Linked DNA regions of Alkalihalophilus pseudofirmus. Each later gene encodes a partner of the first gene's protein in a complex. Links are inferred from orthologs where the notes say so. Each region holds a gene or a part of one and is shown in the gene's direction. Other genes may lie near its edges.

Evidence for each region.
Region 2: the proteins of secY (region 1) and secA are in contact, whole or in part, in a crystal structure (PDB 3DIN), measured with the Thermotoga maritima proteins. The link is inferred for Alkalihalophilus pseudofirmus from one-to-one orthologs. Residues at the interface, in WP_004081795.1 of Thermotoga maritima: Glu108, Gly109, Glu110, Glu111, Ala236, Glu237, Arg238, Arg239, Ile240, Thr241, Ile242, Gln243, Tyr244, Ala245, Arg246, Arg247, Val248, Thr249, Gly250, Arg251, Arg252, Val253, Tyr254, Gly256, Ala257, Ser258, Thr259, Tyr260, Leu261, Pro262; in WP_004082002.1 of Thermotoga maritima: Glu261, Ala262, Arg263, Lys300, Ala301, Arg302, Thr303, Ile304, Ile305, Leu323, Tyr324, Asp325, Pro326, Val329, Ser330, Tyr333, Ile336, Lys340, Phe345, Val349, Glu363, Phe364, Tyr374, Ser375, Gly376, Gly377, Glu393, Ile395, Thr482, Ser483.

The regions. Positions count from the first base shown.
Region 1 is NZ_CP117835.1:147,924-153,619, forward strand. The notes cover bases 2,397-5,340. They hold secY (preprotein translocase subunit SecY), read left to right. Parts: upstream 2,397-3,194; coding sequence 3,195-4,487; downstream 4,488-5,340. Other genes in these bases: rpsE (30S ribosomal protein S5), read left to right, coding at 2,397-2,521; rpmD (50S ribosomal protein L30), read left to right, coding at 2,535-2,723; rplO (50S ribosomal protein L15), read left to right, coding at 2,755-3,195; PQ478_RS00810 (adenylate kinase), read left to right, coding at 4,563-5,216; map (type I methionyl aminopeptidase), read left to right, coding at 5,213-5,340. Also shown: rplE (50S ribosomal protein L5), read left to right, coding at 1-395; PQ478_RS00770 (type Z 30S ribosomal protein S14), read left to right, coding at 427-612; rpsH (30S ribosomal protein S8), read left to right, coding at 642-1,040; rplF (50S ribosomal protein L6), read left to right, coding at 1,074-1,610; rplR (50S ribosomal protein L18), read left to right, coding at 1,637-1,999; more of rpsE, read left to right, coding at 2,021-2,396; more of map, read left to right, coding at 5,341-5,696. UniProt on the Escherichia coli protein: The central subunit of the protein translocation channel SecYEG. Consists of two halves formed by TMs 1-5 and 6-10.
Region 2 is NZ_CP117835.1:3,585,677-3,590,157, reverse strand. The notes cover bases 1,377-4,481. They hold secA (preprotein translocase subunit SecA), read left to right. Parts: upstream 1,377-1,721; coding sequence 1,722-4,241; downstream 4,242-4,481. In the rest of the region: dcuS (DcuS/MalK family sensor histidine kinase), read right to left, coding at 1-1,354. UniProt on the Escherichia coli protein: Required for protein export, interacts with the SecYEG preprotein conducting channel.

The DNA.
Region 1 (5,696 bases):
CTTTAGATAAAGCTGTAGAAGAATTAGCTGAGATCACTGGTCAAAAGCCATTAATCACAAAAGCTAAAAAATCAATCGCTGGTTTTAAACTTCGTGAAGGTATGCCTATCGGTGCGAAAGTAACTCTTCGTGGTGAGCGCATGTACCAATTTCTTGATAAGTTAGTTTCTGTTTCACTTCCACGTGTACGTGACTTCCGCGGTGTTTCTAAAAAAGCATTCGACGGTCGCGGTAACTACACACTAGGTGTGAAAGAGCAATTAATCTTCCCTGAAATTGATTACGATAAAGTTGATAAAGTTCGCGGTATGGACGTTGTTATCGTAACAACTGCGAATACAGACGAAGAAGCTCGTGAACTATTAACACAAATGGGAATGCCATTTCAAAAATAATTAAAGTCGTTTCGAAAGAGGAGGGAAAACTTTGGCAAAGAAATCAATGATTGCAAAGCAAAAACGTACACAAAAGTACAAAGTACAAGAGTACACTCGCTGTGAACGTTGCGGTCGTCCTCATTCAGTATTGCGTAAGTTTAAACTTTGCCGGATTTGCTTCAGAGAGCTTGCTCACAAAGGGCAAATTCCTGGTGTGAAGAAAGCTAGTTGGTAAGCCCAAGAACGGGAAGGAGGTAAATAACTATGGTCATGACAGATCCAATTGCAGATATGCTGACTCGTATTCGTAATGCGAACACAGTTCGTCACGAGAAGCTTGAATTACCTGCTTCAAAGGTAAAGAAAGAAATCGCTGATATCCTTAAGCGTGAAGGCTTTATTCGTGACTATGAATATATCGAAGACAATAAGCAAGGTGTAATTCGCATCTTCTTAAAATATGGTGCTACAAATGAGCGTGTAATTACTGGTCTTAAACGTATCAGTAAGCCTGGTCTACGTGTATATGCGAAAGCTGGAGAGCTTCCTCGTGTATTAGGCGGCCTAGGAATCGCGTTAGTTTCTACATCAAACGGTGTAATGACAGACAAGGAAGCACGTCAACAACAAGTAGGCGGAGAAGTATTAGCATACGTTTGGTAATACATTCCTTGAAATGAATGGAGGTGTACAAGAATGTCTCGTATTGGTAATAAACCAGTAGAGGTTCCAGCTGGTGTAACAATCACGCTTGATGGAACACTACTTACGGTTAAAGGTCCTAAAGGTGAACTTAGTCGTAATCTTCACCCGGACATGAAAGTCAATGTAGAAGAAAACCAAGTTACAGTAGAGCGTCCGTCTGAGCACAAGGAGCACAAAGCTCTTCACGGAACTACTCGCAGCTTAATCAATAACATGGTTGAGGGCGTAACGAAAGGCTACGAGCGTGCGCTTGAGCTTATCGGGGTAGGTTATCGTGCAACAAAGTCAGGACAAAAGCTTGTACTTAACGTTGGTTACTCTCACCCAGTTGAAATCACTCCTGAAGCGGGTATCGAAATCGAAGTACCTGCTAACACGAAAGTTATCGTTAAAGGTATCGATAAAGAGCGTGTAGGAGCAGTTGCATCTAATATTCGTTCAGTACGTCTTCCTGAGCCTTACAAAGGTAAAGGTATTCGTTACGAAGGCGAATATGTGCGTCGTAAAGAAGGTAAGACTGGTAAATAATTAATTACGGAAAGGAATGACGTTCAATGATTACGAAGCCTAGCAAAAATTTGGCGCGTAAGAAAAGACACGCTCACGTACGTCGTGCGATCACAGGAACACCTGAACGTCCACGTCTTAATGTTTTCCGTTCATCAAAACACATTTACGCACAGCTTATCGATGACGTAAATGGTGTAACTCTTGCTTCTGCATCTAGCTTAGATAAAGAGCTTGCACTTGAGAACGGTGGAAATAAAGAAGCAGCTAAAGCTGTAGGTGAGCTTGTTGCTAAACGTGCGGTAGAAAACGGTCATAAAGTAGTAGTGTTTGATCGCGGTGGTTATGTATATCACGGTCGTGTACAAACATTAGCAGATGCAGCTCGTGAAGCTGGCCTGCAATTCTAAAGAACAAAGGAGGGAAAACGAATGCGTCGTATTGACCCTAATACGTTGGAACTTGAAGAGAAAGTAGTAGCTGTCAATCGTGTAGCGAAAGTAGTTAAAGGTGGACGTCGTTTCCGCTTTGCTGCATTGGTTGTAGTAGGCGATAAGAACGGCCATGTCGGCTTCGGTATGGGTAAAGCTCAGGAAGTTCCTGAGGCAATCCGTAAAGCGGTAGAAGATGCAAAGAAAAACCTCATTGAAGTACCAGTTGTTGGTACATCAATTCCACACGAGATCATCGGTCACTTTGGTGCAGGGCGCGTATTATTAAAGCCTGCTTCTGAAGGTACTGGAGTAATCGCTGGAGGTCCTGTACGTGCGGTATTAGAACTTGCTGGTGTAGGTGACATTCTTTCTAAATCACTAGGTTCTAACAACCCAATCAACATGGTTCGTGCAACTATGCAAGGACTTAAAGAACTGAAGCGTGCTGAGGAAGTTGCAAAACTTCGCGGTAAATCAGTGGAAGAACTGTTAGGATAAGGAGGGAACGTCAATGGCTAAGAAATTAGAAATTACCCTCACTCGTAGTCTTATCGGTCGTCCGGAAGACCAACGCGTTACAGTGAACACACTTGGATTACGCAAAATGCACCAAACTGTTGTTCAAGAAGATAACGCTGCGATTCGCGGTATGGTAAATAAGGTATCTCACCTTTTAACAGTAAAAGAAATCGAAGCTTAATAGCTTAATTTATACATGAGGAGGTGTCGACATGAAACTTCATGAGTTGAAGCCCGCAGAAGGATCACGTAAAGTACGTAATCGTGTAGGACGTGGTATCGGTTCTGGTAACGGTAAGACATCAGGTAAAGGTCACAAAGGTCAAAACGCTCGTTCTGGCGGTGGCGTACGTCCTGGTTTCGAGGGTGGTCAAAACCCATTATACCGTCGTCTACCAAAACGCGGCTTTACTAACCCGACTCGTAAGGAGTTTACAGTGATTAACCTTGAGACGCTCAATCGTTTTGATGCAGGTACTGAGGTAACACCAGAACTACTTATCGAATCAGGTACAGTAAAGAACGTAAGAAACGGAATCAAGATCCTTGGAAACGGAAAGCTTGAAAAGAACTTAACAGTTAAAGCACATAAGTTTTCTGCATCTGCAGTTGAGGCAATCGAAGCTGCTGGCGGAAAAACTGAGGTGATTTAATGTTCGGGACGATCTCCAACATTATTCGAGTGGGTGACATACGACGTAAGGTTGTTTTCACCCTACTCATGCTCGTTGTCTTTCGGATCGGTAGCTTTATCCCTGTACCAGGGGCAAACAGTGATGTTCTGAACTTCCATGACCAATTGAATGCCTTCGGGTTCTTAAATACTTTTGGTGGTGGAGCACTTGGCAACTTCTCGATTTTCGCAATGGGTATTATGCCATACATCACTGCATCGATTGTGGTTCAGTTGTTGCAAATGGATGTTGTACCTAAGTTTGCCGAGTGGGCTAAAGAGGGGGAAGCTGGCCGACGTAAGCTGGCACAGTTCACCCGATATGGAACGATCGTTTTAGGTTTTGTTCAAGCAATTGGAATGTCTATTGGATTTAACTCCTTTTTCCCAGGATTAATTCCAAATCCAAGTGTTCCAACTTATTTGTTTATTGCACTTGTTCTTACAGCGGGAACAGCATTTCTTATGTGGCTTGGTGAACAAATTACCGCTAAGGGTGTTGGTAATGGTATTTCGATCATTATCTTTGCAGGTATCGCAGCTGGTATTCCAAACGGACTTAACCAATTGTATGCTACACAGATTCAAGATGCTGGCGAACAGCTATTCTTGAGTATCGTTTCATTATTACTACTTGCTTTAGCAATACTAGCTATTATTGTTGGTGTTATCTTTGTTCAACAAGCATTACGCAAGATTCCTGTTCAATACGCAAAACGCTTAGTTGGTCGTAGTCCTGTAGGTGGTCAATCTACACACTTACCATTAAAAGTGAACGGCGCAGGGGTAATTCCGGTTATCTTCGCACTTTCACTATTCATCTTCCCTCCAACAGTTGCCGGGTTCTTCGGAACGGATAATGCAATTGCTGCATGGGTAACAAGAGTATTTGATTATACTCAGCCGGTGGGTATGGTAGTGTATGCATTGCTTATCATTGGATTTACGTACTTCTATACATTTATCCAGGTCAATCCTGAAAAAATGGCCGAGAACCTCAAAAAGCAAGGTGGCTATATTCCAGGAATTCGTCCCGGTAAAACAACTCAAGTGTACTTAACTCGCATTTTATACCGTTTAACGTTTGTCGGAGCATTGTTCCTAGCAACTGTAGCAATTATCCCGGTTTTCTTCACACGATTAATGGGTCTGCCAGCGGCGATTCAAATCGGTGGTACTGGATTATTAATCGTAGTTGGTGTAGCATTAGACACGATGAAACAGATAGAAGGACAGCTTATTAAACGTTCTTATAAAGGCTTTATTAAGTAACAAGGGGAGCAGGGGAGGATCATTTCTTCCCGTTCGCCTTCTGTTGTTAAATCGGAGCGATGGAGGGGATTAGTGATGAATCTTATTTTAATGGGTTTACCAGGAGCAGGTAAAGGTACTCAAGCTGAGCGTATTGTCGAGAAATATGAGGTCCCTCATATCTCTACAGGTGATATGTTTCGAGCTGCCATTAAAGGAGAAACAGAGTTAGGTTTAAAAGCTAAATCGTTTATGGATGCTGGTGAATTAGTGCCGGATGAAGTGACAATTGGCATTGTGAGAGAGCGTCTCTCTAAAGCTGACTGTGAGAAAGGCTTCTTATTAGATGGCTTCCCTCGCACAGTAGCACAAGCAGAAGCATTAGAAGATATGCTTGCTTCAATGGAACGTAAACTTGATTACGTATTAAACATTGATGTACCTGAGCAGCTTTTAATGGATCGTTTAACTGGTAGACGTGTGTCGCCAACTTCAGGTAAGACATACCACATGATCTACAACCCGCCAAAGGTTGAAGGGAAATGTGACGTTGATGGCGGTGAGTTAATCCAACGTGATGACGACAAGCCGGAAACAGTAAAAAAACGTCTTGAAGTAAATCAACAGCAAGCACAGCCACTAATTGACTTCTATACAGAAAAAGGCTATCTTCGTACGATCGATGGAGATCAAGATATCAATAAGGTATTCGAAGACTTAGATGAACTTCTGAAAGGACTCAATGCATGATTATTTGTAAGACAGAACGTGAATTAGAAATCATGCGTGAAGCTGGGAGAATTGTTGCTCTGACTCACCAAGAGTTAAAGCAGCATATCCAACCTGGTATTACTACTAAAGAATTGGATGAGATTGCAGAAAAGTTGATTCGTTCACACGGTGCAACACCCTCATTCAAAGGGTACAATGGATTTACAGGCAGCATCTGTGCTTCAGTAAACGAGGAATTGGTACATGGTATACCCGGTTCTAGAGTGCTTAAGGACGGCGATGTAATTAGTGTTGACATTGGTGCTAAGTTGAATGGGTACCACGGTGACTCCGCTTGGACGTATGCTGTAGGTACAATTTCTGATGAGGATCAACAATTGTTGGACGTCACAGAAAACGCATTATATAAAGGATTGGAACAGGCTAAGCCTGGTGAGAGATTATCAGACATTTCTCATGCAATCCAAACTTATGCTGAGCCGCTCGGTTATTCAATTG
Region 2 (4,481 bases), 3.4 Mb from region 1 along the record:
CATCTTGCTCTTTGATCGCTTCATAGGCGTTATCGAGCGAGTTGCCGATGACGGTAATTAAGGAATCAAGGACCTCAGCTTGTCTAATCGAAGGCCACGGCATCTCACCGCATAAATCAACTTCGACGCCTTGCTCTTCTAGGAAACTTAATTTGTTTAGAAGGTAGCCTGCTAAGACAGGATCCTTCACGTAGTCTGAGATCCAGCCGACATCTTTTTGATAGAAGTCAGAGATCGTTTGAATGTAAGATTGCAGCTCATCATAAGACTCGGTAAAAACCATCGCCGAGATAACATGAAGTTTATTCATAAATTCATGGGTGTGGCTGCGCAGTGTTTCAGCATATGTTTTCGCACCGGATAATTGCTCTAGCATCATTGTCAGTTCTGTTTTATCACGGAAGGTAGCCAAAGCGCCGACTAATCGGCCGGACGTTTTAACAGGGACATGATTAATGACTATATCGAGCTTATTCAGTTTTTCCGCTTGGTCTAATTTCATCTCTTTATGGACTAATACTTCATGCAGGCGTGAGTTAGGCATGTAGGATGCGACATGCTGTCCTAAAGGGTTACCCTTAAGCCCGGCACGTTCAAACATGCTGAGTGCGGCGCGGTTTGCAACCACAATCACCCCTTTTTCATCAATCGCAATAATCCCTTCCCGAACAGAAGCGAGCATTGCCTCGCGTTCTTTAAGCAGCTGTGATATTTCACTCGGTTCAAGTCCGTTTAAGACATTTTTAATCTTCTGGGCTAAAAACAGGGCCCCGATCAATCCAGCTAATAAACCGAGAATAAGGCCGTAAATGATGCTTGTTTGACCTTCAATGATCGTTGAGCGGATCTGGCTTTGCAAAATACCGGTAGAGACAACGCCGATTTGTTCATCTCCGTCATAGACCGGTACGAAGGCACGCATTGATTCTCCTAATGTTCCTTCGGCAACCGACGTATAGGATTCGCCTTGCAAGGCACGGTCCTCATCACCGCCGACAAATCTCTCACCTATTAATTCTTCATTTGGGTGTGAAAGCCGGATACTGTTCATGTCCATGACGACAATATAATGTACATCTGTCAGGTCTTGAACCTCTTTTGTAAAGGCTTGTACAGAACCATCTTGATCCCCGTTTCGCAGGCCGTAAATGACATCTGGAGTCTGCCCGATGGTGGCCGCGATGGTCCGTGCTTTCTCTTCAAGTGTCCGCTCGCTGCGCTGGGCTGTATCATAAGCAACGAGAAGGCCGGTTAAAAGCAGTGAACTAACGACCACTATCGATACTAATAGGATGATGAGTGTTCGCAGTTGGTACGGTTTCTCCTTTTTAAAATAGCTAAGCGGGTTCTTCATCAGAATTTCCTCATTTTTTTTACAATTTCCTTTACTATATCAAATGAAAGCGTTCAAGAAAATGAGTTTATTCCGTATATTGGGTGCAGGGAACCAAAATTAGAAGCTTGGTGAATAACAAGAAAGGCTAAGGTTCAGTAAAGGCTGAAGTAATCTCTCACTATTTAATAAAGTTTTACTTGATCAACGAGTCATGCTGTCGATTCACTGACTGTAAGGCGGGTTCGTGTCGACATCTTCTAGGCACCGTAGCGGTAATTACCTTGTAAGGGCAGATTTAACCTGTTAAAATTGAGCATATGCGAGATAAAGCTTCACGTTCATAGAAAGTTGTTGTTATGAGCTGAATGAAGAGAGGGCGAATTCAATGCTAGGACTACTTAAAAAAGTCATCGGTGATCCAAGTCAGCGTCAAGTAAAGAAAAACGAAAAGATCGTGGACCAAATTGATGCGCTAGCCGATGATATGAAAAAGCTATCAGATGATGGTCTTCAAAAGAAAACGTTTGAATTTAAAGAGCGTCTTGAAAAAGGCGAAAAACTAGATGATTTATTACCAGAAGCCTTCGCAACCGTTCGCGAAGCTTCAACACGTGTCCTTCGTATGACACCTTACCGCGTCCAGCTATTAGGCGGTATTGCACTGCATCAAGGAAATATTTCAGAAATGAAAACAGGGGAAGGTAAAACATTAGTTGGAACACTCCCTGTTTATTTAAATGCGTTAACAGGAAAAGGCGTTCATGTTGTGACCGTCAATGAATACTTAGCTCGCCGTGACTGCGAAACGATGGGTGAGTTATACCGTTTCTTAGGGCTGACTGTCGGGCTGAATGAATCGGGTCTTACAAAAGAAGAAAAAGCAGAAGCGTATCGTGCAGATATTACGTACAGCACAAACAACGAGCTAGGCTTTGATTATCTTCGTGACAACATGGTTCTCTATAAAGAGCAGATGGTACAGCGTCCGCTTCACTTTGCTCTTGTCGATGAGGTTGACTCGATCTTAGTCGATGAAGCAAGAACACCGTTAATTATTTCTGGATCAGTTGAACGTTCAACCCAGCTGTACACGCAGGCAAACTCATTTATCCGCGTGTTAAAGGCAGAGGAAGATTACACGTTTGATGAAAAAACAAAAGCGGTTCAGCTGACAGAAGAAGGGGTTTCAAAAGCAGAGCGTGCGTTTGGAATCGAGAACTTATATGATCAGAAGCATGTTCAGTTAAACCACCATTTAAATCAATCATTAAAAGCACATGTCGTTATGCAGCGTGACGGGGACTATGTGGTGGAAGACGGTGAAGTGGTGATTGTTGACCAATTCACAGGCCGTCTGATGAAAGGCCGCCGCTATAGTGATGGTCTTCACCAAGCGATTGAAGCAAAAGAAGGCATGCAGATCCAGCGCGAGAGCATGACACTTGCTTCAATTACATTCCAAAACTACTTCCGTATGTATGAGAAGCTTGCCGGTATGACTGGTACTGCGAAGACGGAAGAAGAAGAATTCCGCAACATTTACGGCATGGACGTTATGGTGATTCCAACCAACAAACCAATTGCCCGTATTGATAAGCCGGATCTTATCTATAAGACGATGGAAGCGAAGTTTAGAGCGGTTGTTAACGAAATTGAAGAAATCCATAAAAAGGGACAACCTGTACTGGTTGGTACTGTAAGCGTTGAGACATCTGAACTTGTTTCAAAGCTTTTAAATAAACGCCGTGTACCGCATCATGTATTAAATGCGAAAAACCATGAGCGTGAGGCTGAAATTATCGAGGGCGCAGGTCAACAAGGTGCAGTAACGATCGCAACGAACATGGCCGGCCGTGGTACAGATATTAAACTAGGCGAAGGTGTACGCGAGCTTGGCGGTCTTCATGTTTTAGGTACAGAACGCCATGAGAGTCGTCGTATTGATAACCAGCTTCGTGGTCGTGCCGGTCGTCAAGGGGACCCTGGTTCATCTCAATTCTATTTATCAATGGAAGATGAATTAATGCGCCGCTTCGGTTCTGATAATATGCGTTCTATGATGGAGCGTCTTGGCATGGAAGAGGATCAGCCAATTGAAAGCCGTCTTGTTTCACGTGCGGTTGAAACGGCTCAAAAACGAGTAGAGGGTAACAACTTCGATGCTCGTAAGCAGATCCTTCAATATGATGATGTAATGCGTGAGCAGCGTGAGATCATTTACAAGCAGCGTATGGAAGTACTTGAGTCTGACAACCTGCGTAAAATTGTGGAGACGATGATTAAGGATGTCATTGATCGCACAGTCCGTCTGCACACACCTGAGAATGAAGTGCCAGAGGATTGGGATCTTATGGCGATCGTCAACTATATGAATGCAAACCTTCTTCAAGAGGGCGAGCTTGAAGAGAAAGATATTAAAGGCTTAGATCCAGAGGAAATGGTTGAGGCTATTACGGAGAAAGTGATTGCTCGCTACAATGAAAAAGAAGAGCAGTTCACACCTGAACATATGCGTGAGTTCGAGAAAGTTATTATGCTCCGCACGGTTGACCGTAAATGGATGAACCATATTGACCAAATGGATCAGCTGCGCCAAGGGATCCACCTGCGTGCATACGGGCAAAACGATCCATTGCGTGAATACCGCTTCGAAGGTTTCGAAATGTTTGAAGCGATGATTGCTTCTATTGAAGAGGAAATCTCAATGTACATCATGAAGGCACAAGTGCAGCAGAACCTTGAGCGTCAAAAAGTAGCTGAAGGAAAAGCAGTTCATCAAGATACATCTAAACAAGAACCGAAGAAAAAGAAGCCAATCCGTAAAGGCGAAACGATCGGACGTAACGACGCGTGCATTTGCGGAAGCGGCAAGAAATACAAAAACTGCTGCGGAGCGGGGAAATAACAGCTCTAACGCATAATATAGGTTTGAATGGAGCCCCGCTTATGCGGGCTCCTTTAGCCTTTTCGGCAATGAATTTATGTAGGGAAATAATCAATGAGGTGAGCGTATGGAATTAGTAGAAGTGAAGCAAGAACTAGCAGCAATGGCCAAACGATTAACAGACTTTAGGGGGTCTCTTTGACTTAGAAGCAAAGCAAGAGCGCATGGCTGAGCTTGATGAGTTTATGACTGCCCCGGACT